Regions from separate parts of the Haloimpatiens massiliensis genome, predicted to be linked through region 1. Evidence: predicted binding sites of a transcription regulator. Region 1 holds the regulator's gene; the other holds the start of a gene.
The links. Region 1 encodes NrdR, which represses ribonucleotide reductase genes. Its sites were predicted from a motif close to CACNANATNTNGTG; they were not measured.
Positions count from the first base shown of each region.

Region 1 (6,915 bases):
CTTTTGCAAGCGGGAACTATAGTTTTCGTTATTGTTTGCCATCTAGTTGCTCCTAAGCCATAGGATGCTTCTAAGTATTCTATGGGAACAGTATTTAGTGAATCATAGGCTATGCTAGTTATAGTTGGCAAAATCATTATACTGAGCACAATTATTCCTGCTAAAAGGCTAAATCCTATGCCTCCAAAGGTATTTTTTATAAATGGAATAAGTAGACTAATACCAACCCATCCATATACTACAGAAGGTATTCCTACAAATAATTCCATCACTGGTTGCAGCACTTTTTTGCCAAAAGATGGAGAAATATGCTTCATAAATATTGCTACTGCCAAACCTGTTGGGGTACTTAAAATTACAGCTCCTATTGATATTATTATTGAACCAACTATAAATATAGCTGTTCCAAAATAGGGAGTGGTAGCATCTGGCATCCATTTAGTTGAAAATAAGAAATCTTTTAAAGAATAATGATGTACCGTAAAAATTCTAATCCCTTTACTTCCAATAAAGAATATTATAGATAAAGTCAATGCTACTATTAAAATACCACAAAAGGTCACGAATGCTCTTCCTATATACTCATTTTTAAAATTATTAAAATTTATTTTATTTCTCATATTTACATACCTCAACTGACTTTATAATTTAGAATATCTAATAAATATAGTATTTCTAATAACTAATAAATCATTTAAATTTAAAACTCCATAAACAAATGGAGTTTTAAGTAAATTTTATTAAATCACTATTCCATTATTTTTTTATTTCATCTACAGGTATATACCCCATTTTCTTTATTAAATCTTTATTTTCTTCACTTACCATATAGTCCAAAAATACCTTAGTTAATCCTTTAGGTTCACCTTTTGTATACATATGCTCATAGGACCAAAAAGGATATTTTCTATTTATTATATTTTCTTCTGTAGGTTCTATACCATTTATGCTTATTATATTTAAATCTTTTTTAACATCTTCACTTATATAAGATAATGCAAGATAACTTATAGCTCCCTCCGTTTTATTTATAGCTGCTCTTACATTTCCACTTGAATCTTGTGTTGTACCCAAACCTTCCTTCTCTGAATTACCTTCCATTATAGTATCCACAAAAGTAGCTCTAGTTCCAGAAGATTTTCCTCTATTAATTATATTAATTTGCTTATCTTCTCCACCTAGTTGTTTCCAATTACTAATCTTTCCTGAAAATATATCTGAAATTTGTTCTTTAGTAAGAGTTTTTATATTTACATCTTTACTTACTACCATAGCAAATCCTATAGCGCATACTTTGTGATCAACTAATTCTTTTGCTAAATTTTTATCATCAAGTTTTTTTTCTGCTACCACATCTGAATTTCCTATTTCTACATTTCCAGAGGCTACTTGGTTTATGCCTGCTCCACTTCCTCCACCTTGAACATTTATTCTAGCTTTTGGATTTTTAGACAAAAACTCTACAGCCACCTCCTCCACTAGAGGTTGAAGTGCTGAAGATCCTAGTGCTGTTATTGTACCTGATAATTCTTCCTTACCTACATTTGCTTTTTCTTTAGCTTTGTTGCCACAACCCACAAAAACAGTTCCAATCATAGCAATGATTAAAAATAATAGTATCTTTTTTGATTTTTTATTTTTCATTTCCATACCTCCTCATAGAGTTACTTTACATTATTTATAATATTCCTTTTAAGTTAAGAAATTATTATAGTTATGTTAAGTAAGGTTTATTAAAAGTTAAATAAAATTAACATAAGAGTAAAATTAATTATCAAATTAAAAAAACTGTTGATGTTTTTGCATCAGCAGCTTTTTTTAATTTCTATTTTTAATTTTCATTATATGGTAATATAACTGTAAACTTGCTTCCCTTACCAACTACACTTTCCACCTCAATATTTCCATTCATACTTAATACTATATGCTTTACAATAGCCAATCCTAATCCAGTTCCACCTGCACTTCTTGATCTAGCTTTATCAACTCTATAAAATCTTTCAAAAAGTCTTGGTATATGTTCTTGTGATATACCTACTCCAGTATCCTTAATACATATCTTTATATTATATTTACACTTTTCAGTTATTATATAAACTGTATCTCCTATTTCAGAGTATTTTATGGCATTATCTACTAAGTTTATTATCATTTGTTTAAATCGGTCTACATTGCCATATATAGTTGGAACCGAATCCCCAAGAATATGCATGTCTATCCCTTTATCTTCAGCGGTGTTTTTCATTAAGTTATATATATCTAATATTATTTTATTTACATCCATAGTTTCCTTTTTAGCTTCTTTTGCCTTCTCTATATGAGAAAGAGTCATTATATCACTTATAAGCCTTGTTAATCTTTCTGCTTCATCATTTATTATATTTAAAAATTTTTCTCTAGTTTCAGGATCTTCTACTTCTTTTAATGTTTCTGCAAATCCTTTTATAGAAGTAAGAGGAGTTTTAAGTTCATGAGACACATTAGCTACAAATTCACTTCTAACATTCTCTAATTTTTTTATGTCTGTTATATCTTGAAGTACTGCAACTTTGCCAATATACTCACTTCTATTTACTACATCTGCAGTTTTTATTCTTAAGATTCTTTCACAAGGCCGTACTGTTCTTATCTCACAATATTGATCATTGTTTTCTTTAAATATATTTTCCATATCATAACTTTTTATACCTTCTATTAAATTCTTACCTACTACATTTCCAAATACTCCAAAAATTTCTTCCGCATAAGGATTAATCATTATTATTTTAAAAGTTCTATCTATAGCTATTACTCCGCTATCCATACTTTTTAGTATAGCCTCTAATCTAGTTTGCTTGTCTACGGAATCATTAATTGTCTCTTGAAGTTTAGATGCCATTTTATTAAAACTTTTGGCTAATTGTCCTATTTCATCTGTTGAATTTACATTAACCCTTCTATCTAATTCCCCTTTTGCTATTCTGGAAGTGGTAAATTCTAAATCTTTTATTGGTTTAATTATTATGTATGAAATTCTATTTGCAAAAACAATTATAACAAAAAATACAAATAACATTACCAAAAAATAATATTTTATATAATCTTCATTAAATTTTTGTATAACATGAAAAGACATAGAACTTCTTATTATATTTCCATTTTGAAGCCTAGTTGCAACATATAGCGTTTTTTCATTTGTTGTACTACTTATTCTCAGGTCACTTCCCTGACCTTTCTCCCTTGCCATTTTTACTTCTGTTCTATCTTTATGATTTTCTAATTCTGTGGTGATCTTAGAATCATATATTACATTTCCATATCTATCTATATAAGTAATTCTAGTGTATGTATCCTTAAAATTTTCTATAAAAAATTTCTTTTGATCCTTTAAATTATTAGTTTCTATTAAATTTTTTATTATGTTATTATTATTTTTCAATTGTTTTCTTATATTAGCCTCATATTGAAGATTTGCAATAGACATAAATAACATTGTTACAACAACTAAAGTTGTAACAATAGAAGCACACAAATAAAGCATCATTTTTTTCTTCATATTTATTCTCCTAAATTAAATCTATATCCTATACCTCTTATAGTTTGAATATATTTAGGATTTTTATCATCCTCTTCTATTTTTTTTCTCAAATGCCTAATATGAACATCTACAGTCCTAGTTTCTCCTATATATTCATATCCCCAAATTTTATCTAAAAGTATTTCTCTAGTCATTACCTTGCCTGCATTTTCTATAAGTATTTGCAATAACTCAAACTCTTTTAATGTTAAATCTATCTCATAGCCATTTTTTAAAACTAAATGTTTTTGAAAATCTACAGAAATGTTGCCAAAATAATATACCTTTTCACTTTCCTTTAAATTTACTCTTCTAAGCATAGCCTTTACCCTAGCAATTAATTCTCTAACAGAAAAAGGTTTGGTTATATAATCATCTGCTCCTAATTCTAATCCTAGTATCTTGTCTATCTCTTCACCCTTAGCTGTAATCATTATTATAGGTATATTAGCTGTATTTTTATCTCCTCTTATTCTTTTACATACATCATATCCATCAATGCCAGGAAGCATTAAGTCTAATAATATTAATTTAGGTATGTGCTTTCTTACATATTCTAGAGCTTCATTGCCATCTACTGCACACCCAACTTTATATCCATTTTTCTCTAAATTGAATTTTATAAGCTCCCTTATATGTTCCTCATCGTCCACCACTAATATCTTTTCTTCCATACTGATTCCCCCTATTTCTTCAACATTATAAATGAAAACATTCTATTAGAAGTTCTATGTTTTCTATAGGAAAACCATTCATTTTCTTCGTCACAGAAGGTACATGAATTCAATATTTTTATATTTTCTTCAGGTATATTATAGTTTAAGCATTGTTTTTTAATACATAGAGTTAAATCTAACTTATCACCACATACTACATTTTCGCCATAAATTTTCACATTTTTAAAGTCTCTAATTAATTCTTCTCCTACTTTATAACAGCATTTATTTATATGAGGTCCAATATAAACTACTATATCTTTACTTTGTACAAAATACTTGTCCATCATATTTTTTATTATATCACTTAATATAAAATTATATGTACCCTTCCATCCACTGTGCACCGCAGCAATTACTTGTCTTTTTTTATCAAAAATAATTATTGGCACACAATCTGCTGTAAAAACACCTATAGCTACTGATTTTTTATTGGTAATAATTCCATCTCCATCCTGTACTTCTCCATGGTAATCCACTATTATATTACTATGAATTTGATTTAAATAACCTACCTCTTCTGCACCAAACCATTCTTTTAATTTATTAATATTTTCTAATCCTTTACTGGTATTTTTATTAAAATTCAATCCACCTTTAGCTGTTGAAAAATACAAAATCAAGTCCTGAAATTCTTCTCCTATAAATCTATATTCTCCTATGTTCTTAACTATCATGTTTCACCTCATATAAAATTTTACTCCACTTTAAAAATAAAATTTATTTATTATACATTAAAGTTTTTATTTCCTCCATAAAAGTATTAATATCTTTAAACTGCCTATATACGGATGCGAATCGTACATAGGACACCTCATCTACATCTTTTAACTTTTTCATAATAATTTCACCAATCAAATCCGACTTAACTTCTGTAATCATTTCATTGCTTAAAACCTTTTCTACTTCGTCTGCTATTTCCTCTATCTGCGCTCTTGAAACCGGTCTTTTTTGGCAAGCTTTAATGAGCCCTGCTATTATTTTAGATTTATCAAAATACTCTCTGCTGGCGTCCTTTTTTATAACTAAAATTGGGATATCTTCTATTTTTTCATAAGTAGTATATCTTTTGCTACAATTTAAACATTCTCTTCTTCTTCTTATGGCTGTATTATCATCAGTAGATCTTGAATCCACTACCTTACTTTCTTCATATGCACAATATGGACACTTCACTATACTACGCCCTCCTTCCAACATTATATTAACTATTATACACTATTTTATTAAAAATTCTACTGTTCATCTACTAATGGGCCTCTAGGACTTTGTACTAATATTACATCTACTCCTATTTTTATTATACATTCCCAAGATATCTCTAAATCCTCATTCTTACTAAACCATACTCCTTTTTCTCCTGGTAGTATTATAGATATAATTTTATACTCAGAAGTATCTATTTTAAAATCTTTTATAAATCCCAATTTAGCTCCTGAATCTATATCTATCACTTCCATCATCTTTAAATTATTAATTGAAAACATATATTCTCTCCCCCCAAAGTTCAATCTAATAAATATGTATGAAACCTTTTCCATACATATGCTATAAAAAATAGGGTAGAATTTTATCTACCCTATAAAGATTATATGTATTTTCTCATATGCTTAAGAGCTGTTTTTTCTAACCTAGAAACTTGTGCTTGAGAAATTCCTATTTCTTCTGCTACTTCCATTTGAGTTCTTCCCTGAAAAAATCTAAGAGATAATATAAGTTTTTCTCTACCATTTAATTTTTTCATTGCTTCCTTTATGGATATATTCTCAAGCCAATTTTCATCATAATTCTTACTATCGCTTATTTGATCCATTACATATATAGCATCTCCACCATCATGATATATTGGTTCGAATAGTGACACTGGATCTTGAATAGCATCTAAAGCAAATACCACTTCTTCTCTTGGCATTTCTAGTTCCTTAGCTATTTCAGATATGGTAGGTTCCTTATTATTTTTAGCAATTAATCTATCTCTTACTTGTAGTGCTTTATATGCAATATCTCTTAAGGATCTACTTACTCTTATAGAATTATTATCTCTTAAATATCTTCTTATCTCTCCAATTATCATAGGGACTGCATAAGTTGAAAACTTAACATTTTGACTTAAATCAAAGTTATCTATAGCTTTTATAAGTCCTATACATCCAACTTGAAATAAATCATCTGCATTTTCCCCTCTATTGTTAAATCTTTGGATAACACTTAAAACTAGACGCAAATTTCCCTTAATGAATTTTTCTCTATACTCATTATCACCATCTTTCATTTTAATAAGCATTTTTTTCATTTCTTTTTCTTTAAGTACGGGTAATTTTGCTGTGTTTACTCCACATATTTCTACTTTGTTTACCATCATAATCTTCTCGCCCCTTTATTGTACTTGCATTTTAATTATTTCCTCAAGGAACGATTTTTATACTAATAGACAAACTATAACATTCTACTAATTTCTTTTTTTAATTTTTTGATTATTCTTTTCTCCAATCTTGATATATAGGATTGAGATATTCCAAGAAAATCTGCTACCTCCTTTTGAGTTCTTTCTTTCTTCCCATTTAATCCAAATCTCATCTTTACTATTTCTTTTTCTCTGTTATTTAGTTTTTTCATTGCTAAAACTAGTAATTGCTTATCTAT
Region 1 covers NZ_LT854640.1:667,006-673,920, reverse strand. Annotated here, with positions in the region: gene pstC (phosphate ABC transporter permease subunit PstC) at 1-620, opposite strand, end outside; gene C1715_RS11330 (phosphate ABC transporter substrate-binding protein) at 757-1,644, opposite strand; gene pnpS (two-component system histidine kinase PnpS) at 1,832-3,535, opposite strand; gene C1715_RS11320 (response regulator) at 3,538-4,230, opposite strand; gene pgeF (peptidoglycan editing factor PgeF) at 4,242-4,949, opposite strand; gene nrdR (transcriptional regulator NrdR) at 4,993-5,448, opposite strand; gene C1715_RS11305 (YlmC/YmxH family sporulation protein) at 5,508-5,759, opposite strand; gene sigG (RNA polymerase sporulation sigma factor SigG) at 5,861-6,634, opposite strand; gene sigE (RNA polymerase sporulation sigma factor SigE) at 6,709-6,915, opposite strand, start outside.

Region 2 (6,915 bases), on a different contig from region 1:
ATTCCCGAACCAATCATATTTCCTGCCACTAACATGGTAGCAGTTAAAAGGCCCATTTGTTTTTTAAGTGATATTTCCCTTTTCATCTTTAGTTTATCTACCTCCGCATTTAAAAATTAACATGCTAAATTTATCACAGTAAAGTACCCTATGTCAATAAAAAATGCATAATTTATCATTAAAACTTATAATTATAATTTTTAGATAAGTAATGTACGAAGTAAAAGGTAAAAAGTAAGAAGTAAGAGTTAAGGATAAAACTCAAGGAATTTTTTATAATTAATTTGTAAACAAATTCCAAAATAGCTATACTTCCCCCCTTCCATGAAACTTTAATAAATAATTTTCAATTTTATTTTTATTAAATCTTTATAAATCAGCAGTCTTACGCCAAAAAACTTTTTAAGCACTTAAAAAGAAAAGATATAACTACTTCATTTAATGAAACAATTATACCTTTTCCCACTATACCATTTATTTAATTAAAGATTTTCCGTAACATAGTAGAGGGAAATCCACCTTACCTCTTACTTAAATTCATTACCTATAACAATTTATATCCGTTTCTTCTTTAAGCTTTTTAAAATTAATTTCTTCCAACTCTTCTATGAGCTTTTCTTGAACTCTCATCAATGCATGATGCACTGCACATTTTCCATTTTTGTTTGCATTACATTCCTCTGGAGAATAAGTACATCGATTTATACATATAGGACCTTCTACTGCTTCTATAACATCTTTTAAAGTAATATTTTCTGGACTTCTTCCTAAAGAATATCCACCCTTTACACCTCTATAAGATTTAACTATACCTGCAGTCTTGAGCTTTCTTAAAAGTTTTAATAAAAATCTCATAGGTATGGATTGATTTTCAGATATAATCCTAGCCTCTAAAATCTTATCTTCTCCTAATATACTTAAACAAAGTACTGCTCTTATTGCATAATCTGATTCCTGAGTTATATTCATTTCTTCACTCCCACTTTATCCCATAGTGCAGCTACTGCAATATTCATTTTTAAAAATAAGAGTTAACAATAGCTATACAAATTCTAAGTTTTCATTGGAATAAAATCTCATCTAAAACTTAAAAAATCTGTTTATTTAGCTGAATTAAAAATCATTTCTATCATAAAATCGTAAAGATCCTTAACTTTATCATTTTTCTCTGGCATTTTTATATCCATCTTTTTATTTAAATCGAAAAGTACCATATCTATGTCATAAGTTACTTGTGCTCCTTCTAATACTAAATCCATATTAACCTTCTCACTTACAACATAATCGTCTTTTATTCCAAATTGGAAAGTAGCACCTTTATCTCCTATGATTTTAGGCATTTTATCTACATTTTCCAAGCTCTTTTTATAATCTACTTTTCCTTTTTCATCTTTTACAAGTATTTTATCTAGTACTGTTTCTAGTTGAGTTTTTCTCTTTTTATCTGAAAGGAAGGACTTTAAAAATTTCTTAAGCCCTGCATCATCCACTTTTATTTCATATACATCGACATTTTCTTTTTTACCATTTATATCTATATCTTTTTTACCTTGTTTTGTTAGCATTTTCTTTCCATTTTCTTCTACATAACCTTTTACGAATTCATTTAATCCTTCTTGTAAATTCGTCATGCTTTCTGTCATACCTTTTATATCCTCTTGAGGCATGGCTCCAGCTTGAGTTCCCATTTCTTTATTCATTTTTTCTACAGTATCTTTTCCCATATAGATATATTCTATACTTTTATTAGCTAACTGCATTTGACTTTTTAACTCTTCAGGTAATTTTATAAATATCTTATAATCATCCTTATCTAAATCTACAGAAGATATCATATTAATGTTTAATTTTTCACCCATAATATTATAATCAACATTCATATCCATCTTTGCATTTTTATCTTTTTCCGTAACAACCTTTCCGCCTATTTTCATATCTAAATTTTCTAAACCACCTGCAGAAGCCGCTTCTTTTCCTGAAATCTTTACTTTATAATCCCCTTTAAATCCATAGGATTTTAAATTTGAGTTATTATCAATAGCCTTAAATAACTTATCATTAGCTCCACATCCTCCCAGCAAAAATGTTACTAAAGCTAAAATTAACATAGAGCTAACTAACTTTATTTTTTTCATAAAATATTACCTCCTAATTCGTATATAATTATAATTATAACAGAATAACATATAATTACATATATAAATTTAAATAATTATTTACATTTTTTTATTTGGGAGGCAAATTATATACTTTAATCCATAAATAATTTAAAAAGAAAAGGTAAAGCTAGAAATTCATAAATAATTCTATAAAATAGAAGTCAGATAATTTGAATTTAGGTTATATTTATTTTATAATACAACATGTGGTATAACTTTTTCATACTATTAACTATATATAGTATATATTAAGGGTATAGTAAAGATAATACATGGAGGTGAAAAAAGCTGGCATTACCAGCGACTATATGAATGATATAAAAGATTTATTTAAAAGAGTATTTACAAAAGACTTAGAAAATCAAAATGATAAAACTGTTTACGACCTTTTTCAGTGGAAAAAAACTGATGTTATTTTAAAAGACCACAAAAGCGGTAAAATATTATTAGAGATGAAGGATTTAGAGTTTCCCATGCACTATTCACAAAATGCCTGTGATATTATAGCTTCAAAATATTTTAGAAAATCAGGAATTCCTAATAAAATAGGTTATGAAAACAGCATGAAAATGCTCTCCCATAGATTAGTGAGTTTTTGGTGTGAATCTTTAAAAGATGATGGAATTATAGAAACAGAAGAGGAATACTCCATATTTTATGATGAAATGGTTTATGGCCTTCTAAACCAAATGTATGCTCCAAATTCTCCTCAGTGGTTTAATACTGGCTTATCACTATGCTATGGAATCACTGGAAATAAGCAAGGAAATTATTATTTCGATAAAAAATCAAATAAAGTTGTAGAAAGCAAAGATTCCTACACTAGAACCCAAGCCTCTGCATGCTTTATATTATCTATAGAAGATAAACTTCTAGGAAAGCATTCTATTTCAGATCATTTTATAACTGAAACTAGGTTGTTTAAAGGCGGTTCTGGTACAGGAACAAATTTTTCTAATATAAGAGCTAAAAATGAAAATCTTTCTGGTGGAGGAGTTTCATCTGGTCTTATGAGTTTTCTCAAAGCTTTAGATAGAAATGCTGGTGCTATAAAATCTGGTGGCACCACAAGACGTGCTGCAAAAATGGTATGCCTAGACATAGATCATCCTGAAATTCAAAACTTTATAAACTGGAAAGCGAAAGAAGAGCAAAAGGTAAGAGATTTAGGAAAGATGGGTTATGATACTAGTTTTGAAGGTGAAGCTTACGAAACAGTTTCAGGCCAGAACGCTAATAACTCCATAAGATTTTCAGATTCCTTTATGCAAAAAGTCGAAAACTTAAATAATAATCCAGATGCAACTATAGAATTAAAAGGTAGAGTGGACGACTCTGTAAATAAAAAAGTTTTAGTTAAAGATTTATGGAATTCTTTTAATAAATGTGCTTGGGATTGTGCAGACCCTGCCTCCCAATTTGACGATACCTTTAACGCATGGCATACATGTCCTGCAGGAGAAGATGGAAAATTTGGTGCAAAACACAATAGAATTAATTCTACAAATCCCTGTGGTGAATATGCTTTTTTAGATGATACCTCATGTAATCTAGCGTCTATAAATATATACAAATTCTACGACCATAAATATAAAAAATTTAAAATAGACCAATACCTTCACTTAATTGGTCTTACACAATTAGTATTAGAGGCTTCAATAAATTGGGGTCAATTTCCTACAGAAGACATAGCTAGAAAAACTCATATGTTTAGAACCACTGGACTAGGTATTGCAAATATAGCATCATTATTTATGGTAATGGGGTACCCCTATGATTCAAAAGAAGCTAGGGCTTTAGCCTCTGCCCTTACAGGCATTTTGACAGGACATTCATATTATGTATCCTCACTAATGGCAAAAAAAATAGGACCTTTCCCAAAATATGAAATAAATAAGAAATACATGCTTAGAGTCATAAGAAATCACTGTAGAGTTGCCAGTGCCTTAAAGGATAATTTCGAAGGTTTAAACTATACTCCAGTAAAAGTTGACCATAGTATTTTAGAAAAAATGGGGTTAAATTACTTAGGAAATAGTTTAAAAGAAAGTTTTAAATCTGCTTTAGATTGTGGTGAAGAATATGGCTATAGAAATGCTCAAGTATCGGTTATAGCACCTACAGGAACCATATCCTTGGCCATGGATTGTGGCGCCACTTCCATAGAGCCTTATTTCAGTCACTTTGTATACAAAAAGCTTTCTGGCGGAGGCTACATGACCATTGTAAACCCTGTTATAGAAGAATCCCTTAAAAATTTAGGTTATTCACCTAATGAAATAAAGGAAATTATAGATTATATATTAAGAAAAGAAACAGTAATAGAAAATGACTTTCAATATGAAAAAATAGTGGATGGCAAGATAGAAGGTGCCCCTCATCTTAAAGAAGAACATTTATCTATTTTTGATACAGCCAATGTATGCGGCAGCGGAAAGAGATATATTTCCTACAAGGGTCACGTACTTATGATGGCAGCCCTAACTCCACTTATTTCTGGCTCTATATCTAAAACTGTTAATTTACCAAAAGAAGCTTCAGTAGATGATATTAAAAATGTTATATTAAAATCTTGGAAACTTGGAGTAAAAGGAATTTCCATATATAGAGATTCTTCAAAGGTAAGTCAACCTCTTAATAATACTCTAACAGATTCTAAAGAAAAATCTTTAGAAGATTTAAATTACAAAGAGCTACTACAAAAAGCCAAAGGATTAACTGAAGAATTGGATACATTAAAACATGAACATCGATATTCCACAAGACATAAACTTTATGGAATACGCCAAGGAAGAACTCATCCTGCTCAAATAGATAACGTAAAAATATACACTACAGTAAACAGAAATGAATATGGGGAAATATCTGAAATATATATAACAACTGATAGAGAAGGCACTACCATAATGGGACTTTTGAATTCCTTATCAAAATCACTATCTGTAATGCTTCAATATCATGTACCACCAAAAGACATCTCCGCAATGTTAAGAGGACAGATATACGAACCTTATGGTTTTGTTCAAAAACACCCATATATAAAATATGTATCTTCAATTTCAGATTTAGTTAGTAAAATAATAGATATAGAAGTTGGGGACTATAGTAGATGTCAAGTAAAACCAGAATATTTAACCAACGACACCACTGAAGGCTCTAAAGGGCTACTAGGAAGTCTAGATTTAAATGCCCTTGGAGGTAAATCTAAGCCTAGCTTAGATTTAAAAAAACCTGAATCAAAAATCAAAGATAATACTGAAGTTCTCAATAATATGAACTTAGAAAATATAAACTTTCAAGAAAATAAAAATTCTAAGTCTGAAAAATCTTCTAATAATAAAATTGAAGGTGAAAGACTTTACACAGAAATCTGTCCTAATTGTTCCAGCTCACGTATGGTACAAAATGGAACTTGTAAAGTCTGCTTAGACTGTGGATCAACCACAGGATGCTCATAAAATTATTAACTAAAAACTAATAGTTAATAATTCAACTTTCGCAGTTATAAAATAAAAATGTAAAATTTGCAGGTAAGTAATAGGTAAGAGCTAAGAAGTAAGAGTTAATGATAAAACTCAAGGAGTTTTTTATAATTAATTTGTAAGTAACAGGTAATAAGTAATAGTTGTGGTAAAAATTTATGAGCGTTCCCAAATTTTAGGTTTATTGAATTTCTTAAAGAAACCTTACCTTTTACCTATTAGTTCTTACCTGTTCACTCTTACTTCTTACTTTCTATTTCTTACTTCTTACTTTTTAACAAAGCTCACATCCTGTTTTATGTTTAAATATCTCCTTCATTTCCTCAAATACTTCCGGCGCTATAGGTTCCTGTAGCTTTAATGTTACTGAAAAATTAAATGGATTAAAAGATGGATTCTTTTTAAGCATAACTCCTTTTTCGCTACAAAGTGCCAATGCTAAATTAATAATTTCATTTTGATTACATGAAGTAGCTATTTTTATGTTCCAACCCATATTTTCTGAAATACACATTAATTTCTTTAAATATCTTTGACCCACCATAGGAGTTATAAAAGAAACTTCCATATACTTGTACTTTGATATATTCTTTATACTCTTTTTATATGGTCTAAACTCTTCATACATAAAACTATCATCTAAATACTTTATAGCTGCGTTTTGTTCCATTTCATTTACTCTTGAAGTTTTTATTACATCTTCATTTTCAAAATTACATTTGCTTCCCTGTAATTGATTTTTTATTTCCAATGTCATTCCTGTCTTATCATTAAATTCTTTAGCTTTATTTTCAATCTCTTGCTTATTATATTTTTCACTAAATGAACTTTCCTCATATAAATCTAATATTACCTTCTCCTCATCTAATTTATAGGATATTTTCTTTACACATGCAGGTTCAAATAAACTTTTTAACAACCTCTCTGCTGCATTAGTATTAAAACTATCACTTACAGTTATCTTCCAAGAGAATTCCTCTTGGAACTTCTCTATTAATTGATATATGTGCTCTGAAACTCTCTTTGGGAAATTAAAGTAAAGCACAACTTTCTTTTCTTCCATCATAAGACCAGCTTTTTTATAATCAAACCTTCCAAACCTTTCCTGAATAATTTGTGATATTTCATTAGGTTTTAATCCTTCTTTTTTTAAATTTTTCTCCACTTTATCTAAACTTTCAGCCTTAAATAAAAATAGTCTCCTTTCATCTGGTACGAAATAAGGTGTATTTAAAATAACCTTTTGTGCATTAAATATTTCCTCTTCTACAAAT
Region 2 covers NZ_LT854639.1:184,262-191,176, forward strand. Annotated here, with positions in the region: gene C1715_RS06345 (APC family permease) at 1-86, opposite strand, end outside; gene C1715_RS06350 (RrF2 family transcriptional regulator) at 541-969, opposite strand; gene C1715_RS06355 (hypothetical protein) at 1,101-2,135, opposite strand; gene C1715_RS06360 (vitamin B12-dependent ribonucleotide reductase) at 2,468-5,617, shown strand; gene C1715_RS06365 (MBL fold metallo-hydrolase) at 5,916-6,915, opposite strand, start outside.
Region 2: a site for NrdR is predicted at 2,390-2,403, ahead of C1715_RS06360 (vitamin B12-dependent ribonucleotide reductase). Genes of this name have one in related genera too.